One region of the Pantoea sp. CFCC18177 genome, then DNA from elsewhere that is predicted to be linked to it. Evidence: predicted binding sites of a transcription regulator. Region 1 holds the regulator's gene; each other region holds the start of a gene.
What was found. Region 1 encodes CRP, which controls carbon source genes, mostly activating them, when cyclic AMP is high. Its sites were predicted from a motif close to ATGTGANNNNNNTCACAT; they were not measured.
Positions count from the first base shown of each region.

Region 2: a site for CRP is predicted at 1,539-1,556, ahead of aaeR (HTH-type transcriptional activator AaeR). Genes of this name have one in related genera too.
Region 3: a site for CRP is predicted at 2,728-2,745, ahead of epd (erythrose-4-phosphate dehydrogenase). Genes of this name have one in related genera too.
Region 4: a site for CRP is predicted at 2,206-2,223, ahead of idnD (L-idonate 5-dehydrogenase). Genes of this name have one in related genera too.

Region 1 covers NZ_JBNBPL010000028.1:46,185-51,060, forward strand. The annotation lists gene argD (bifunctional acetylornithine/succinyldiaminopimelate transaminase) at 1-194, shown strand, start outside; gene ACPUC8_RS22120 (YccS/YhfK family putative transporter) at 195-2,270, opposite strand; gene crp (cAMP-activated global transcriptional regulator CRP) at 2,329-2,961, opposite strand; gene ACPUC8_RS22130 (OsmC family protein) at 3,250-3,654, shown strand; gene ACPUC8_RS22135 (phosphoribulokinase) at 3,728-4,597, opposite strand; gene ACPUC8_RS22140 (YheU family protein) at 4,659-4,876, opposite strand, start outside.
Region 2 covers NZ_JBNBPL010000009.1:13,196-18,071, reverse strand. The annotation lists gene aaeB (p-hydroxybenzoic acid efflux pump subunit AaeB) at 1-160, opposite strand, end outside; gene aaeA (p-hydroxybenzoic acid efflux pump subunit AaeA) at 172-1,101, opposite strand; gene aaeX (p-hydroxybenzoic acid efflux pump operon protein AaeX) at 1,112-1,315, opposite strand; gene aaeR (HTH-type transcriptional activator AaeR) at 1,574-2,491, shown strand; gene tldD (metalloprotease TldD) at 2,654-4,099, opposite strand; gene yhdP (AsmA2 domain-containing protein YhdP) at 4,164-4,876, opposite strand, start outside.
Region 3 covers NZ_JBNBPL010000011.1:68,441-73,316, reverse strand. The annotation lists gene loiP (metalloprotease LoiP) at 1-318, opposite strand, end outside; gene tkt (transketolase) at 592-2,583, shown strand; gene epd (erythrose-4-phosphate dehydrogenase) at 2,935-3,954, shown strand; gene pgk (phosphoglycerate kinase) at 4,006-4,876, shown strand, end outside.
Region 4 covers NZ_JBNBPL010000009.1:114,980-119,855, reverse strand. The annotation lists gene ACPUC8_RS11710 (gluconate:H+ symporter) at 1-261, opposite strand, end outside; gene idnO (gluconate 5-dehydrogenase) at 341-1,105, opposite strand; gene idnD (L-idonate 5-dehydrogenase) at 1,115-2,146, opposite strand; gene ACPUC8_RS11695 (FAD-dependent oxidoreductase) at 2,618-4,621, shown strand; gene rlmG (23S rRNA (guanine(1835)-N(2))-methyltransferase RlmG) at 4,622-4,876, opposite strand, start outside.

The DNA of each region.
Region 1 (4,876 bases):
GTGCGGCGTTGAAACCGCAGTACGCCAGCAAAGCACGCGACATCCTCAATGCATCAGCCGCAGAAGGATTGATGGTGCTGACGGCGGGCACCGACGTGATTCGTTTTGTGCCTTCGCTGGTGATCGAGCCAACCGATATCGCAGAAGGCATGGCGCGTTTCGCCAAAGCCATTGAGAAGGTGCTGGCGGCGTAATTAACTTTTTGGCCGTAATACTTTGAGCCAGCGACCATGATGCGGTCGCTGGCTCCATGCCAGTGAAGAGATAGTGTGCATCACGTTCAGGTGTTGCAGGATGCGCTTCACATGCTGTTCCACAATCGTCACCGGCCCCTCATTCAGATTCTCCGGCGCTTCCAGAATGTTGCTGTCATTGCCTGGTCCATCGTATGCCAGCCGCTGCTGACAGCGTTGCAGCGCAATTTCACAGGATTGCAGATAACGCTCCGCCAGTTTCGGCGTCAGCATGGTGTGCTCACGTGCCAGAATCGTCATGGCGTTGAGATGCTCGACGATAAACTGACTGTGTGTTACCCACATGCGCATATCTTTCAGGTACTGCGCGTTGAAGCCCGGTTCGCTTGATGCCTGGTTAAGCGAGTTGAACAGCGCATTGTGCGCTTGGTTGACCTTCATGCGTTGGTACGCCAGCTTTTCCGGCGATTGTTCCGGCCCCAGCAGCATTCGCAACGCTTCCTGATAGGCTTCCAGCGCATCATGGGCGTTACTGCGTAGCAATCCGCTCTGCCACTGCGGCCACAGCCAGATCATGCCTGCAAACGCAATCAGACAGCCCATCAGCGTATCCATCATGCGCGGCAATAAGAACTGTGCGCCATTGAGCGACAGCAACTGTAAGGAATACACGGCGGTAACGGTGAAGCCAATCATCGACCAGCCATAATATTTGCGCGTCACCAGATAGCTGGCGAGGGTGATGGCCAGCATAAACAGTAAGGTGACCGATTCGGGTACGGCCAGTCGCAGTGAGGCCGCCGCAATCAGCAAGCCGGCAAAGGTGCCGAGCGCACGGTGCTGAATGCGCACCCGCGTGGCGCTGTAGCCATTCTGACTGACAAACATGATGGTCATCAGAATCCAGTAGGGCTTAGGAATGTTGAAGAACAGCGCGACTGCGCTGCCGAACATTAGCATCACCGAGATGCGTGCGGCGGTGCGTAAAGCGGCAGATTTCAATGACAGATAGCTGCGCAACGCGGGGAAGAACGGCAGACGGCGCTGACGATCCGCCATCAGGTCACGCGTGTACAACGGCTTCTGCGTGCGTAAGACGCGTGCGATACGGCTGAAGTGGTAGTAACAGAAGTTGCCGACCGGATTATCTGGGTGCTGGCGCGCGATTTTTTCCAGCGCCCCGAGTGGCTTCTCCATATGGAAGCGCTCCGGCAACTGATGATAGAGAATCGCATCGGCGAGGATGCGCAGGCGCGCGGAGATGGTTTTCGCATTCCAACGGATCACCGCCTCAGCGTGGCTCTGCTCGACCAGCTTTTGCACCTCTTCCGGCTGATGCAGGCTCACCGAAATGTGTTCCTGTAAATCCAACGCCACCTGAAACGCTCGCGTCAGACGCTTATGGCTGTTATCGCGGTTGGCCGAGAGCATATGCATCTGCTGATAACAGGTGGTGATCAGATCGACGGCTTTTTGCTGGCGTGCCAGTAGCGGCGGTAACGCTTTTTCAGGATCGGTGAGTTGCGTCAGCAGCGTGTATTTCGCATCACAGTAATCTGCCAGTTCGCGATACAGCAGGCTCAGGGTTTCACGCATCGGCTGCTCTTTCCACAGCCAGAACCAAAACCAGTTAAACAGGCCGTACCAGAACGTACCGCCGATATACAGCAGCGGCGGCACCCAAACCGGCATCCTTCCAACCAGGCTAAGGCTAAAGATGGCGGCAATCAGGGTGGCTGGCAGCAAGCGGCCATGTAACGGGCTAATTTCACCGGTGACACCAATCAGCAGCGGCAGCACAAACAGTATGAGCGGCAGCGGAATCTGATAATCCGTGAGCAACTGGATCGAAAAACTGCCGATGGCAAACAGCGAACCGCCGACAATCAGACGTTTGAAAAAGCGTTTATGCGGGGTATCCAGACCGGCCATGTTGCAGCAGGCAGGCACTAATGAGAACAACAGGCCTTTTTGCAGATCGCCAAACAGCCAGCCAAGTGCCACAGGCAGGCACAGCACCAGCGTTTGCCGCAGGGCGTAGTTGACCTCAGGATGATAGATGATTCGGCGCCACATCAGCTCATCGCAAACAAAAACGGCGCGATGTTGCCATCACGCCGTGGGTGATAAGAAATTAGCGGGTGCCGTAAACGACGATGGTTTTACCGTGTGCGGAGATCAGGTTCTGATCTTCCAGCATTTTCAGGATGCGCCCCACGGTTTCGCGTGAGCAACCCACGATCTGACCAATCTCCTGACGGGTGATTTTAATCTGCATCCCGTCTGGGTGAGTCATCGCATCTGGCTGTTTGGCCAGATTAAGCAGTGTTTGCGCGATACGGCCCGTCACATCGAGGAAGGCAAGGTTGCCCACTTTCTCGGAGGTGATTTGCAGACGACGCGCCATTTGCGACGAGAGTCGCATCAAAATATCCGGGTTTACCTGAATCAGCTGACGGAATTTTTTGTAGGAAATTTCAGCCACTTCGCAGGCAGTTTTGGCACGTACCCAGGCACTACGTTCCTGACCTTCTTCAAACAGGCCGAGTTCGCCGATGAAATCTCCCTGATTGAGGTAGGAGAGGATCATCTCTTTGCCTTCTTCATCTTTGATCAGAACCGCAACGGAACCTTTCACGATGTAGTACAGCGTTTCCGCTTTCTCACCCTGATGGATGAGCGTGCTCTTTGACGGATATTTGTGAATATGGCAATGGGACAGGAACCATTCGAGTGTAGGGTCTGTTTGCGGTTTGCCGAGAACCATTCGCTATTATCCTCTATTGTAATCGTGCCCAAAGCACAGGGGGCAGTTTTCCCTGTCAGGCGGTGTAATCGTCGAGCGTTTTATTTCCGGGTGATTCTTAAGCTACGCTTTTGATTCTTCCCGCCTTCGTCTGTTACGACGAAAATATTTTCAGCACTGTTTGTAGCACAGCTTTTGCAAGCTGTCTTCTGTTGTCTCGCTTCAGCAACAGGCGGAAGAGTCTGGATTGCTGTTTATCAACTGAAAGCGTACTCTGGCGGCAAAATAGCCACTTCAGGAGAAAGAATAATGCAGGCACGAGTGAAATGGGTGGAGGGGTTAACCTTTCTCGGAGAATCCTCATCTGGCCATCAGGTATTAATGGACGGTAATTCAGGGGATAAAGCGCCGAGTCCAATGGAGATGGTTCTGATGGCGGCGGGCGGCTGTAGCGCGATTGACGTGGTGTCTATCCTGCAAAAGGGCCGTAATGATGTGGCCGATTGCGAGGTGAAGCTCACGTCTGAACGCCGTGAAGAAGCGCCACGTATTTTTACCCACATCAACCTGCATTTTATTGTCAGCGGCAAAGCGTTGAGTGATAAAGCCGTGGCCCGCGCGGTTGATCTCTCCGCTGAGAAGTATTGTTCGGTGGCGATCATGCTGGGTAAAGGTGTGGAAATCACCCACAGCTATGAAGTGGTAGAGTTGTAATCCTACTGTCGCGGCGCGATTTATCGCGCGGTGTGATGCACGCCTTACATCGTGCCGCTACAGAAATTCTGGATTATTCAATCCGTTTACCTTCGATCAGCCGTTGCACCAGCGGTGTCATGATCAATTCCATCGCCAGCCCCATTTTGCCCCCCGGCACCACCAGCGTATTCATGTGTGAAATGAACGAGCCCTGAATCATTGCCAGCAGGTAAGGGTAGGCAATCCCCTCCAGACCACGGAAATGGATCACCACAAAACTTTCGTCGAGTGAAGGGATCTCACGTGCGGCAAACGGGTTGGAGGTATCCACGGTCGGCACGCGCTGGAAGTTGATGTGGGTGCGAGAGAACTGCGGCGTGATGTAGTTGATATAGTCCTCCATCGAACGCACCACCGAATCCATCACCGCTTCACGAGAATGCCCACGTTCGCTGGTATCGCGCACCAGCTTTTGAATCCACTCCAGGTTCACAATCGGCACCACACCCACCAGCAGATCCACATGCTCTGCCACGTTATGCGGTTGCGTCACCACACCGCCGTGTAACCCTTCATAGAACAGCACATCGGTGTTGTCCGGCAGCGGCTGCCATGGCGTAAAGGTGCCCGGCACCTGATTCCACGGCACCGCTTCATCATAGGTGTGCAAATACTTGCGCGATTCGCCCTGACCGGTTTTTCCGTAGTGCTTGAACGTCTGCTCTAATAAACCAAAGTCATTGGCTTCGGGGCCAAAGTAGCTAATGTGACGACCCAGATCGCGCGCCTTACGGATCGCCATGTCCATCTCTGGACGGGTGTAGCGATGGAAGCTGTCACCTTCCACTTCCGCAGCGTGCAGATCAAACTGCTGGAATATTTTACGGAAGGCGAGGCTGGTGGTGGTGGTACCGGCTCCGCTGGAACCGGTAACGGCAATGATTGGATGCCTGGCTGACATAACAGAACTCCCTGTGAGGTCCGGCGATGAGCATTGTTACCACGAATTGCCGCGCGGTGCATTAACCGCGAAAATCTCGCGCTGGCATGATATTCACTGATTCATGCAGTTCAGACCACACCAGCACGACTTCTCCGCGTTCCAGTTGGCGGCGCACATCGGCCACCTTCTGCGCCAGGCTGCGCTCCTGCTCGCCGTAATCGGTGCCTTCACGTAACACGAAGGTTTCAATCAGGTTTTCCAGCGTTGTCACTTCAAGTTCTTGCCAGGGAATAATCA
Region 2 (4,876 bases), on a different contig from region 1:
AATAGGGATCGCCCCCTGCAGCAAAGGCGGTACCACCGGCCACAATGCCGGCGGTCATGACCGCCCAACGCGGCGTTTCCAGATTAAAGTGAAAGCCAATCATCAGCGCGGCAACCAGCGCGAACGTCAGCTTCACCGGGAAACGCAAAAACTCAATCATAACAGCCTCGTTTAACCAAACTCGCGCAGGCGGTTAAAGAACTGCGCCATCGGTGAGACTTTGGTTTGACGATCTTTATCCCCGGTGATCACCACGGTCGCTGTAGTCCCTGCTGGGAAACGGTTACCTGGTTGATCATCCAGACGAATACGCACCGGCACACGCTGCGCCAGACGTACCCATTCAAGGTTGGAGTCGATGGTGGCCATGCCTTTGCTGTCAACGCTGCTGCTGCTGTTGGTCACACCGGCGGCGATGCTGTCGACAGTGCCACGTAGTACGGTATTGCTACCCAGCGGGGTAATTTCTGCACGGAAGCCTGGACGTACACCATCCAGCTTGGTCTCTTCCATATAGGCCAGCACGTAGAATGAATGCTGTTGTACCAACGCCACGGCCACAGAACCGCGTGTGATGAACTCACCCTGATAGACGTTAAGGTTAGTGACCCAGCCGTCGGACGGTGCCTTGATCGTGGTGCGATCGAGGTCAATCACCGCCAAATCGCGCGTGGCAATAGACTTAGCCAACTGATGTTCGCTGGTTTGCAAATCGTTGTTCGCCTGATCGATAGCTTCGCGCGACATCGCGCTGGTGCCAAGCTGGTTACGGCGCGCCGCTTCACGACGTTTTTCGTTGACCAGCGCCTGGTAATATTCGACATCGGCCTGGGCCTCATCCAGCGCTTTTTGGTAGCGTGGACGATCGACCACAAACAGGGTGTCGCCTTTTTTAACCAGTTGGTTGTCGTGGACCGGCACATCAGTGATCAGACCCGTCACATCCGGGGAGATCGCCACTACGTCGGCGGAGAATTTGGCGTCACGCGTCCAGGGCGACTCGGTGTAGAACACCCAGGCGCGGAAGATGATCACGATAGCGATGATGACCAGCAGGATCGTAATCGCGTAACGCGCGATTTTTCTTATTAGCGCTTTCACTTAAAAAACCTCAGACGAATAAACGGGATACAAGGTAAAACACACAGCAATACAGCGCTGTGTTAAAAAGTGCCGGATGCCACACCAGATCGTAAATTCCGCTGGGCGTCAGCACGCGTTTCACCAGCCAGAACAGCGCCAGCGAAACCAGTAGTTCGATGAAGATGGGCGGAAAAGACAGCCCGAATACGACAAATACCGGAAGCACACTCATTTCGGATCCTTAGTTCGACCTTGCCGGATCGCACCGATACCTGCCCTCATGCCACGGAGCACGTTGGGTTGATTATCAGGGGATGATTGGGAGACTGATGGCAACATTCAGGCCGCGTTGAGCTAATGATAGCGTATCATCGAGTAAACACAGCCGTGTTAAGGTGCGGTGAACAGACCCAGCGTGCGTATAGTAACGCGCTTGACTATACGTTTTCTACATATTGTGAGCTAAATCACTTTTTAGCCAGAGTAAACAATGGAACGACTTAAAGGCATGTCCATCTTCGCCAAAGTGGTTGAATTAGGTTCATTTACCGCCGCGGCACGTCAGCTCCATCTCAGCGTTTCGTCAATCAGCCAGATTGTCGCCAAACTGGAAGATGAACTGCAGGTCAAATTACTCAATCGCAGCACCCGCAGCATTGGCCTGACCGAAGCGGGCAAGATCTACTATCAGGGCTGCCGCCGCATGCTGGCTGAGGCGTCTCAGGTACATGAACAGCTGTATGCCTTTAATAATACGCCGATTGGCATCCTGCGCATCGGTTGTTCATCCACCATGGCGCAAAATGTCCTGTCCGCCATGACCAGCGAGATGTTACACGAATATCCGGGGTTGAGTGTGAATTTAGTGACGGGTATTCCAGCACCTGACCTCATCGCCAATGGGCTGGATATTGTGGTGCGCGTGGGCGCGCTGCAGGACTCGAACTTGTTTTCACGCCGCCTGGGTGCCATGCCGATGGTGGTATGCGCGGCGAAAAGTTATCTGGCACAAAACGGCACGCCGGACAAACCGGGTGAGATTGATAACTTTTCATGGCTGGAGTACAGCGTGCGTCCGGACAACACCTTTGAGTTGGTGGCACCGGAAGGGCTGGTAACCAAACTCACCCCGCAAGGGCGCTTTGTGACCAATGATTCGCAAACGCTGATTCGCTGGCTGAAAGCCGGCTGCGGCATCGCTTACGTGCCACTGATGTGGGTGATTGATGAAATTAACGCGGGCGAGATCGATATTCTGTTCCCGCAATACCATTCTGAACCCCGTCCGGTGTATGCGCTGTATACCGAAAAGGACAAAATGCCGTTAAAGGTGCAGGTGTGTATTGATTATCTGACCGAGTATTTTAAGCAGGTGGCAAGGCAGTATCAGCAGCATCGAAAGAGCTGACCGTTCTGGTCGCCATGAATGGCGACCCTACAATCTACCGTGTCATATTTCGGAGGATGTGAATTAAAGCGCACCAAGGCCATGATTGATGCGCAAGGTGCCATATTTCGTAGGGTGCGCATTAATACGCACCTGGAACATGATTAATGCGCACCCGGTTTATTACGCCGTACCACCTACGGTGATTTTATCCAGCTTCAGCGTTGGCTGCCCCACGCCCACTGGCACGCTTTGTCCTTCTTTACCGCACACGCCCACGCCTTTATCCAGCGCCAGGTCGTTACCCACCATTGAGATCTGCTGCATCGCTTCAATACCGGAACCGATCAGCGTGGCACCTTTCACCGGTTTGGTCACTTTGCCGTTCTCAATCAGATAGGCTTCTGACGTGGAGAACACAAATTTGCCCGAGGTAATATCCACCTGACCACCGCCAAAGTTCGGGGCGTACAAGCCGTACTCCACGCTCTCGATAATATCCTGCGGCGTGGATTTGCCTGCCAGCATGTAGGTGTTGGTCATACGCGGCATCGGCAGATGAGCATAGGATTCGCGGCGACCGTTTCCGGTTGGCGGCACACCCATCAGGCGCGCATTCAGTTTATCCTGCATGTAGCCTTTCAGAATGCCATTCTCGATCAGCACGTTGTACTGACCTGGCACACCTTCATCATCCACAGCCAGGGAGCCGCGCAGCCCTTCGATGGTGCCATCATCCACCACGGTACACAGCTCAGACGCGACCAGTTGCCCCATCTTGCCGCTGAACACGGAGGTTTCACGGCGGTTGAAATCGCCTTCCAGCCCATGTCCCACCGCTTCGTGCAACAGAACACCTGGCCAGCCTGCACCCAACACCACTGGCAGGGTGCCAGCCGGCGCGGCAACCGCAGACAGGTTAACCAACGCTAAGCGCACCGCTTCACGTGCCCAGGCATCAGCGCGCACATCGCCACTTTCATCGGCGAGGAAGAATTCATAACCCGTACGCGCACCGCCGCCACTTGAACCGCGTTCGCGTTTGCCTTGGTCTTCCACTTGCACGCTGATCGATAAACGCACCAGCGGGCGAATATCCGCCGCCAGCGTGCCATCTGTTGCGGCCACCAGCACTTGCTCATAGACACCGCTCAGGCTGGCATTCACTTCCTGCACACGCGGATCGGTGGCACGGGCCACTTTATCGACACGGTGAAGCAAGGCAATCTTGTCTTCGCGCGTTAAGCTGTCCAGCGGATTGATCGGTGCATACAAAGAACGATTAACCACAGCAGAGAGCGTGTGCGCTTTGCCGTTGCCCTGTTCCCGCACGATGCTGCGCGCGGCTTCTGACGACTGACGTAACGCGTTCAGCGTGATTTGGTCAGCGTAGGCGAATCCGGTTTTTTCACCGCTAACCGCACGTACGCCCACACCCTGATCGATATGATAAGAGCCATCTTTGATGATTTTGTCTTCCAGCACCCAGGACTCATGGAAGCTGGACTGGAAATAGAGATCGGCATAATCCAGACGACGTTCTGAAAGCTGCCCTAACAGGGAATAAAGGTCCTGCTGATTAATGCCGTTAGCAGCTAGTAACTGCTCACTTACCAGATTCAGAGTCATCGTTTCTCACTCATTATGTGCTCAGATAGTCATAGCCTGCGGCAATTCCCCGATGGCGTCAAATTCACTTCTTGTCATCTTCGCGCGGTTTACGCAGCACTTCATTGATTTCCGGTTTATCCAGCGGCCCGCTGATGTGATATCGCAGCAGCGAAATCTTATTCCACAACGGCCCCAATACCTTGCTGGCAGCAAACACCGCCGCACCTATCACCGGGTTGACCACAAACGCGGTCGCCACGCCGACAGAAGCAGAGATTTCAGGTGCGACCACCGCTTCCATATCAATCTGACGTTTCACCAAATCGATTTTGCCCTGCATCGCGATATCCGCTTCCAGGCCATCCACCAGCAGGTTATCCGTGCGCATGACGCCGTTTTCAATCCACGCCGTACCGTTAATCGAGTCGAAGTAGAAACCTTCGCTGAAGGTGTCACTGAAATCAAAACGCAGCTTGCGCAGCAGGGCATCGAAACTGAACAGGCGCAGCAGCTGACCGGCACGCCCGGTGTTCACGTCGGCAATCTGACCTTTACCAAAGTGCGTTTTCAGCGTGCCACTTAACGTCTCTTCCGACGGCTGCCAAGGCGCGGAGCGCCAGTGCAGGTCATAATCCAGTTTGAAAGGGGCATCCCGCAGCGGGGTGTTCATACCAAACCAGTTGGTCGCGTCATTGATGCTCTTGCCACTCAGTGTGCCTTTCAGTGAGGTACGCTGGTCGCCCGGTTTGTTAACCCATTCACCGTTGATCAACAACTTCGAACTGCCGGTATCCA
Region 3 (4,876 bases), on a different contig from region 1:
GTTCGCCATCGCCCACGCGTTCACATCTTTGGTCAGATAGACTTTGTAGTTGGCCGGAACACCATTGATGTTATCGCCCAGCGCGGCGGCGATTTTGTTCAGGCGCTGCTGGTATTCGCTGTTAGCGGGGGCAACCTGATTGTCTTTGTCCATCTGGGCACAGGACTGGTCGCTCAACTGCTTCACCTGTGAATCATTCAGGGTGTAAGCCTGATAAGCCTGCGCGCCCGATTGCAGCAGCGCGTTGTTGTCCATCCCTTCGCAGCCGCTCAGCAGCGAAGCGATTCCCACAGCAAGTATGGTGGCGCGGATTTTCATTTAGAGGTCCTTTGCGTAACAAGGTAGAGAAAACAAACACCTGAAATTGAGATCGGTGTTCAAACGCTTTGGTTATAGCCTGCATCTTGTTCACTGGCTAGCAGACAAGCCCCGAATTGCAACCGTTTACCCGCTATTTAGCACGTCGACGCATGTACTTTTGCCCCGATTTTCATGTACATTGATGTGCGACTTTTTTCTCGCTTCGCCTGATAACTGATTAATTACAATAAGTTAAGTGCGGCGGAGCATTAATCCGACCTGGAGTAGAAGATGCCCTCTCGTAAAGAGCTTGCCAACGCCATTCGCGCGTTAAGTATGGATGCAGTACAGAAAGCCAAATCGGGACATCCGGGTGCCCCTATGGGCATGGCGGACATCGCTGAAGTGCTGTGGCGTGATTTCCTGAACCACAATCCGACTAACCCGCTGTGGGCAGATCGTGACCGCTTCGTGCTGTCTAACGGTCACGGCTCCATGCTGATCTATAGCCTGCTGCACCTCACCGGTTACGACCTGCCGATGAGCGAGCTGCAGAACTTCCGTCAGCTGCACTCTAAAACTCCAGGCCACCCGGAATACGGCTACACCGCCGGCGTTGAAACCACTACCGGTCCACTGGGCCAGGGTATCGCTAACGCTGTGGGCTTCGCGATTGCAGAGCGCACGCTGGCGGCACAGTTCAACCGTCCTGGCCATGACATCGTCGATCACAACACCTATGTGTTCATGGGCGACGGCTGCATGATGGAAGGCATCTCACACGAAGCGTGCTCCATCGCCGGTACCCTGAAGCTGGGCAAACTGGTTGCTTTCTATGATGACAACGGCATCTCTATCGACGGTCACGTTGATGGCTGGTTCACCGACGACACCGCGATGCGTTTCGAATCCTACGGCTGGCACGTGGTGCGTGGCGTAGACGGTCACGATGCTGAAGCGATTAAGAAAGCGGTAGAAGAAGCGAAAGCGGTTACCGACAAACCTTCACTGCTGATGTGCAAAACCATCATCGGTTTCGGTTCACCAAACAAAGCAGGCACCCACGATTCACACGGCGCACCGCTGGGTGATGACGAAATCGCACTGACCCGTAAGCAACTGGGTTGGAACCACGCGCCGTTTGAAATTCCTTCAGACATCTACGCGCAGTGGGATGCTAAAGAAGCTGGCCAGGCAAAAGAATCTGCATGGGATAAGAAGTTTGCCGCGTATGCTGCTGCACATCCTGAACTGGCTGCTGAGTTCACCCGTCGTACTAACAACGAGTTGCCAGCAAACTGGGAAACTGAGTCGCAGAAGTTCATCGAACAGCTGCAGGCTAACCCCGCTAAAATCGCCAGCCGTAAAGCCTCTCAGAATGCTATCGAAGCCTTCGGTAAGATCCTGCCAGAGTACCTGGGTGGATCCGCTGACCTGGCACCCAGCAACCTGACCATGTGGTCTGGCTCTAAGCCGATCAATGAAGATGCTGCCGGTAACTACATCCATTATGGCGTGCGCGAATTCGGTATGACCGCTATCGCCAACGGCCTGGCGCTGCACGGTGGTTTCCTGCCGTACACCGCAACCTTCCTGATGTTTGTTGAATACGCGCGTAACGCCGCTCGTATGGCTGCATTGATGAAGATCCGTCAGATCATGGTCTACACCCACGACTCAATCGGTCTGGGCGAAGATGGTCCAACCCACCAGCCGGTTGAGCAGATGGCCAGCCTGCGTGTGACGCCAAACATGAGCCTGTGGCGTCCATGTGACCAGGTTGAATCTGCTGTGGCGTGGAAATACGCGATTGAGCGTGTAGACGGCCCATCAGTCCTGGTGTTCTCACGTCAGAACCTGGCGCAGCAGGATCGTACTGCTGAGCAGCTGGCTAACGTGGCACGCGGTGGTTATGTGTTGAAAGACAGCGAAGGTACGCCAGAGCTGATCCTGATCGCCACCGGTTCAGAAGTGGAACTGGCTGTCGCCGCTTACGAGCAACTGACCGGCGAAGGCCGTAAAGTGCGCGTGGTGTCTATGCCGTCTACCGATGCCTTCGACAAGCAAGACGCGGCTTACCGTGAGTCTGTGCTGCCGAAAGCGGTTGCTGCACGTGTGGCCATTGAAGCCGGTATCGCCGATTACTGGTTCAAATACACCGGCCTGAACGGCGCTATCGTGGGTATGACCACCTTCGGTGAGTCTGCACCGGCAGAGTTGCTGTTCAAAGAGTTCGGCTTCACCGTAGAAAACGTAGTGAAGACCGCGAAATCGATTCTGTAATCCGTGGTCGCCATAAATGGCGACCCTACAGATTCCGATAGCCGTAAGGTGCGCATTTATGCGCACCTTTGTTTTATCCGACTTTCCATCTCCCACCTGAAACGCTTCAATTATTCCTGCAGTAATAATTTTTTATCGCGAAATTTGTGACGTAGATCCAATAATCAGCAGCGCAATTGATCGCAATCATTCCTGTTATTCCTTGCATGCTTTATTCTGGCTGAACCGTTTCAGTCGTAATGCAGTGGCATCATTTTGCAACGTTAAGCGGGCAATAATTCCCTGTACAAAACGCAGCGAAACGCTCAAGGTATTTGGCACGTTTTTTTGGGTGTTGTTGCAGGAAGTGAGATGACCATTCGCATCGCAATTAATGGTTTTGGCCGTATCGGACGCAATGTGCTGCGTGCGTTGTATGAAACCGGTCGCCGCGCGGAGATTACCGTGGTGGCCATCAACGAACTGGCGGAAGCCACCGGCATGGCGCATTTGCTGAAGTACGATACCAGCCATGGCCGTTTTGCCTTTGATGTGCGCCAGGAGCGCGATCAACTGTTCGTCGGCGATGACACCATCCGCATTCTGCATCTGGCCGAGATTGATGCGCTGCCGTGGCAGGAATTGAACGTCGATATCGTGCTGGATTGCACCGGCGTCTACGGCAGCCGCGCAGACGGTGAAGCCCATCTGCAAGCGGGCGCGAAGAAAGTGTTGTTCTCGCATCCGGGCGGTAACGATCTGGATGCCACCGTGGTGTTCGGCGTGAACGAACAGGCTCTTAAACAAACTGACCGCATTGTCTCCAACGCATCCTGTACCACCAACTGCATTATTCCGGTGATCAAGTTGCTGGATGACGCCTTCGGCATTGAGTCGGGCACTGTGACCACGATTCACTCGGCGATGCACGACCAACAGGTGATTGACGCCTATCACAGCGATCTGCGTCGTACGCGTGCGGCCAGCCAATCGATCATCCCGGTGGATACGCGTCTTGCTGCTGGCATCACCCGTATTTTTCCGAAATTTAACGATCGTTTTGAAGCCATCGCTGTCCGTGTGCCCACCATCAACGTGACAGCCATTGATTTGAGCGTTTCAGTACGCGAAGCGGTGAAGGCCTGTGAGGTCAATGCGTTGCTGCAAAACGCGTCAGAAGGGGCGTTTCGTGGTATAGTTGACTATACGGAATTACCGTTAGTCTCAGTAGATTTTAACCATGATCCGCACAGTGCCATTGTGGACGGCACACAAACGCGGGTCAGTGGTCACCACCTGATCAAGACCTTGGTCTGGTGTGACAACGAATGGGGCTTTGCTAACCGCATGATCGACACCACGTTAGCAATGGCCGCAAGCGGTTTCAGGTAAGACGCGGACTGCGTCTGGCAAAACTTATGAGAATCAACGAGAGGGTTCACCATGTCTGTAATTAAGATGACCGATCTGGATCTTGCTGGTAAACGTGTTCTGATCCGTGCCGATCTCAACGTGCCAGTAAAAGAAGGGAAAGTGACGTCAGATGCACGTATTCGTGCTTCTCTGCCTACCATCGAAGCGGCGTTGAAACAGGGCGCGAAAGTGATGGTTACCTCTCACCTGGGTCGTCCGACCGAAGGTGAATACAATGAAGAGTTCTCCCTCCTGCCTGTTGTTAACTACCTGAAAGACAAACTGAGCGGCACGACTGTGACCCTGGCCAAAGACTACCTCGACGGCGTTGAAGTCGGCGCGGGTGAGTTGGTTGTGCTGGAAAACGTGCGCTTCAACAAAGGCGAGAAGAAAGACGAAGAGACCCTGTCGAAGAAATATGCCGCCTTGTGCGACGTCTTCGTCATGGATGCCTTCGGTACTGCGCACCGTGCGCAGGCTTCAACCCACGGTGTCGGCAAGTTCGCGCCTATCGCCTGTGCCGGTCCGCTGCTGTCAGCTGAGCTGGAAGCACTGGGCAAAGTCATGAGCAACCCACAGCGTCCACTGGTGGCGGTGGTGGGTGGTTCTAAAGTGTCTACCAAATTCGACGTGCTGCAGTCTCTGGTGAAAATCGCGGATACCGTGATCGTCGGTGGCGGTATCGCTAACACCTTCGTGGCTATCGACAATAACGTCGGTAAATCACTGTACGAGCCAGATTTCGTTGAAGCGGCAAAAGGCCTGCGCGATCAGTACGGTATTCCGGTTCCAACCGACTCTCGCGTCGGAACGGAATTCTCTGAAACTGCACCGGCAACCGTGAAAAAGGCTTCCGAAGTTGCAGATAACGAAGAGATTATGGACTTCGGTGACGAAACCG
Region 4 (4,876 bases), on a different contig from region 1:
GGTGGTGGCAACACGCTGTGCCGCACCGGTATCCGATACCAGCCGCCCGAGCATGGCACCGAAGCCGAGGATCATCGCTAATCCGCCGAGCGTCGAACCGATACCTTTCTGGATCGAGGCCATCACGTTAAGCGGCGTCATGCCTTCGGCAATCCCGACCACCGCGGAGACAAACACCAACGCAATGAAGCCGTTGACCTTAAATACAATCATTAACACCAGCAGCAGTATCACACCCAGCACAATAATGGTTATTGGCATTTTTTATTATCCTTAGAAATACAGAGGGGTGATTAAGGTTTAGGCGCGGCCCGGCAATAATGCCAGCCGCGCCATGGCATTACACGGCGACGCGCATACCGCCATCAACAAACAGCAGATGACCATTCACAAAATTAGAGGCACCAGAAGCGAGGAACACAGCCGCACCAATCAGCTCTTCCGGTTTACCCCAACGAGCAGCTGGAGTGCGTTTGGTGAGCCAGCCGGTGAAGGCCGGATCGTCGGCCAGCGCCTGCGTCATTTCAGTGACAAAGTAGCCCGGTGCGATGGCGTTCACCTGGATATTATGGCGTGCCAGCTCGACGCACATGCCGCGCGTCAACATGGTCACCGCCCCTTTTGAGGCAGCATAAGGCGTGATAGTGTCGCGGCCCAATTCGCTCTGCATCGAACCAATATTGATGATCTTGCCGCGTTGACGATCGACCATTTTCTTCGCCACGGTTTGTGACACCAAAAATACCGCGGTCTGGTTAACGGCAATCACGTCATTCCAGTCCTGCTCCGGGAATTCCAGGAATGGACGACGACGCTGAATACCGGCATTGTTGACCAGAATATCGATCGGCCCCCACTCCGCTTCAATCTCATCCACCGCTTGTTGCACCTGGGCAGACTGCGTCACATCAAAGGCTTTGGCGTGCGCGCGCAGGCCCAACTCGCGTAATTTCTCTGCGCCCTTCTCTGCGCCCTCAGCGGTGGTGGCGTTAATAATCACTTCCGCGCCGGCTTCACCTAAACCCCGTGCCAGCAGAAAGCCGATGCCGCGCGCAGAACCGGTGAGCAATACACGTTTGCCTTCGAGGGAAAATAACTGACTCATCACTGCTCCTTAAAAGGTTAACTGAACTTTCGCTGCACGGGTTTTGTCCCCGGCAAACTGCAATGCTGCATCGATGTCCTGCAAATCATATTCACCGCTGAACAACGGCAGTGGTTGTACTACGCCGGTCGCCAGCCACTCCACGGCGATGTTGAACTCGTGCGTGAAGCGGAAAGAGCCGACCAGCTGAATCTCTTTAGCAATCAGCGCCATAATCGGGAAGTTCGGGATGGTGCCGCCCATGCCGACCTGCACCAGCGTGCCTTTGGCGCACACCACATCCAGACAGCGCTGCAGTGAAGACGGATGGCCAGACGCTTCAAACGCCACATCGAAATAGCCTTTGTCCGCCAGATACGGCGTGAAATCGCCGTCGGCGGCATGGATCACCTCGCTCGCGCCCATCTGCAATGCCATGTTCAGTGAACGCTCACTGATATCGCTGCACACCACTGAAGCGGCACCGCGCGCTTTGGCGGCGGCGGCAATCAAGCAGCCAATCGGCCCCACGCCAGAGATAAATACGTGCATGCCGGTGAGATCGCCCGCCTGATGCGTAGCATGAATGCACACCGCCAGCGGCTCGGCAAACACCATCACCGTTTCATCAGCGTCCTGTGGGAAGGGAACACACTGCTTGCTGTCCACCACTTTGTATTGGGTGAAACCGCCATCCACATGCGGTACATACATGGCGCTGCCGAAGAAGCGCATGGAGGTGCACTGGTTTTCCTGGTCGCGCTGGCAGTATTTGCACTCGCCACAGGGTTTGGAAGGGTTGACCGCCACTTTCTGATCCTGCTTGAGGTTAGGATCATCACTTTCGACCACCTGACCGATGACTTCATGGCCGAGGATCATCGGCATTTTGACTTCAAAATTGCCGACCTTGCCTTCCTGGTAGTAGTGCAGATCAGAACCGCAGATGCCGCCGCGCGTAATCCGCACCAGCGTGCCTTTACCCTCCCACTTCACCTGCTGCTGCGCGACGCTGACCTGTTTTTTACCGGTGATCACGCAGGATTGTGTTTCGATATTCATGATTTCCCCATTTGGTGCTGTTGCAATGGCGCCATAACAACGGGATCCGCACGACAAAACTGTGAACCAGATCACTCAAAATCATGTTACGAAAAAGCTGTTACCTGGAACGTGAACTACTCGTGCTGAAGATGGAAGCTGGATCACTTTTTTCTGGCGAAAACCAAGAACGGTCTGGGGGATTAAGCGGGAACGGTTGTGCCATTATCGCCACACCCTCACCCGGGAATGTTGTTTAGATTGAATCTGACAGGAGTCATAACTATAGAGCTAATTCATTAGCCCGCATCTTCATGTTATTACAGGGCGCGCAGGTTTCTTCCCGTGCCTGGCGAAGGAGTCCGAACCTTTCGCTTGCGACTTGCCGCCCTGCTTTTTTTGAGGTTTCTCACAGCCTGAACGCCGCGAATTTCCATCCCGCCCTTTTCCCGCTACAGTTCACTCATCCGACCACTTTCTGAGACTGTGATCATGACTGAGCATTACGCCCACTTGTTTACCCCGCTTGATCTGGGATTTACCCAACTGAAAAACCGTTTTTTGATGGGCTCAATGCACACCGGGCTGGAAGAGCATACCGATGGTACTGAGCGCCTGGCGGCGTTTTATGCCGAGCGGGCGCGTGAAGGGGTGGCACTGATCGTGACGGGCGGTATCGCGCCGAATCCGCAAGGGGTGGGTGCGCAAGGGGGTGCCGTCCTTAACCTGGAAAGCCAGTGCGACTGGCACCGCACGCTCACCGATGCGGTGCATGCGGAAGGCGGTAAAATTGCCCTGCAAATTCTTCATACCGGACGCTACAGCTATCAACGCGATCTCGTGGCGCCTTCGGCGTTACAAGCCCCGATTAACCCCTTTACCCCGCGTGAACTCAGCGATGCGGAGATTCGGCAAACCATTGCGGACTTCGCGCACTGCGCCCGCTTAGCTCAGCAGGCCGGTTATGACGGCGTGGAGATCATGGGCTCGGAAGGCTATCTGATTAATCAGTTTTTGGTCGCGCACACCAACCATCGCGATGATCACTGGGGTGGCGATGTCGTGCGCCGTCGTCACTTTGCGCTGGCGGTGACCCAGGCGGTACGTGAAGCAGTGGGTAACGAGTTTATTATTATCTTCCGCCTGTCGATGCTCGACCTGGTGAATAACGGCAGCTCGCTGGAAGAGACGCTGACGCTGGCAAAAATGCTGGAACAGTGCGGCGTGACGCTGTTCAACAGCGGCATTGGCTGGCATGAAGCGCGCATTCCTACCATCGCCACCTGCGTGCCGCGCGCTGGATTCGCCTGGGTGACACAACACTTACGCGAAGCTGTGTCGGTACCGGTTATCGCCACCAACCGTATTAACCATCCGCAGGTGGCGGAAACGCTACTGCGCGATGGCGTCGCCGATATGGTGTCGATGGCCCGCCCCTTCCTCGCCGATGCGGCTTTTGTGCGCAAAGCACAAGCCGGGCAGCCCGATGCCATTAATACCTGCATTGCCTGTAATCAGGCCTGTCTCGACCAGATTTTTGTCGGCAAGGTCACCTCTTGCCTGGTCAACCCTCGCGCCTGCCATGAAACGCTGATGCCGATTGAGCCTACACAGCACCGCAAACAGATCGCGGTGGTGGGTGCTGGCCCCGCAGGCATGGCGTTTGCACTGCAGGCGGCGCAGCGCGGGCATCAGGTTACGCTGTATGAAGCCGATGCGCAGATTGGTGGGCAGTTTAATATCGCCCGGCAGATCCCCGGCAAACAGGAGTTCAGCGAAACGCTGCGCTATTTCCGCCATCAGTTGGAAGCCGCAGGCGTGGCGATCCATACGCAGCATCGTGTCTGTGCAGATGAACTGGAAAGCGCAGATGAGGTGGTGATTGCCACCGGTATTACGCCGCGCCAGTTGAGCATTCCGGGCATCGATCACCCCAGCGTGCTCAGCTATCTCGAGGTGATCCGCGATAAAAAACCGGTGGGACAACGCGTGGCGATTATTGGTGCCGGCGGTATTGGTTTCGATACCGCCGAGTTTTTGCTGCATCGAAATGAACATGAGGACTTCTACCAAAGCTGGGGCATCGATCGCAGCATGCAGGCGCGCGGCGGATTAGTTCGCCCGCAGCCGCTGGCAGCCGATCGGCAAATCTGGCTGTTACAGCGTAAGTCGGGTAAACCCGGTGCCGGACTGGCAAAAACCACCGGCTGGATCCACCGCGCCAGTTTGCAGGCACACGGTGTGCAGCTGTGGGGCGATGTGGAATATCTGAAGATTGATGATGAAGGACTGCATCTGCGCCATCAGGGCGAGGCGATCACGCTGGCGGTGGATAACGTGGTGATTTGTGCCGGTCAGGAACCGATGCGCCAGTTGGCGGATGAACTGGCCGCACGCGGTAAAGCAGTGCGGCTGATTGGTGGCGCGGATGTGGCGCAGGAGCTGGATGCTCGCCGCGCCATCGCTCAGGCGACTGAACTGGCGCTCAGCGTGTGATTAACGCAGTTTAACCGAGCGCAGCACCACAAATTTGGCATTGGACGCCACCAGCTCACAGTTGCCAAACAGCTTTTTCATTTTGACGTGATAACCGAGGTGACGGTTGCCAACAATGCGCAATTCGCCGCCATATTGCAGGCAACGTTTGGCATCGCGCAGCATTTGCCAGGCCAGATGATCGGTCACCGCGTGCTGCTGGTGGAACGGTGGATTACACAGCACGGCGTGCAGACGATCCGACGGGAAGCCACT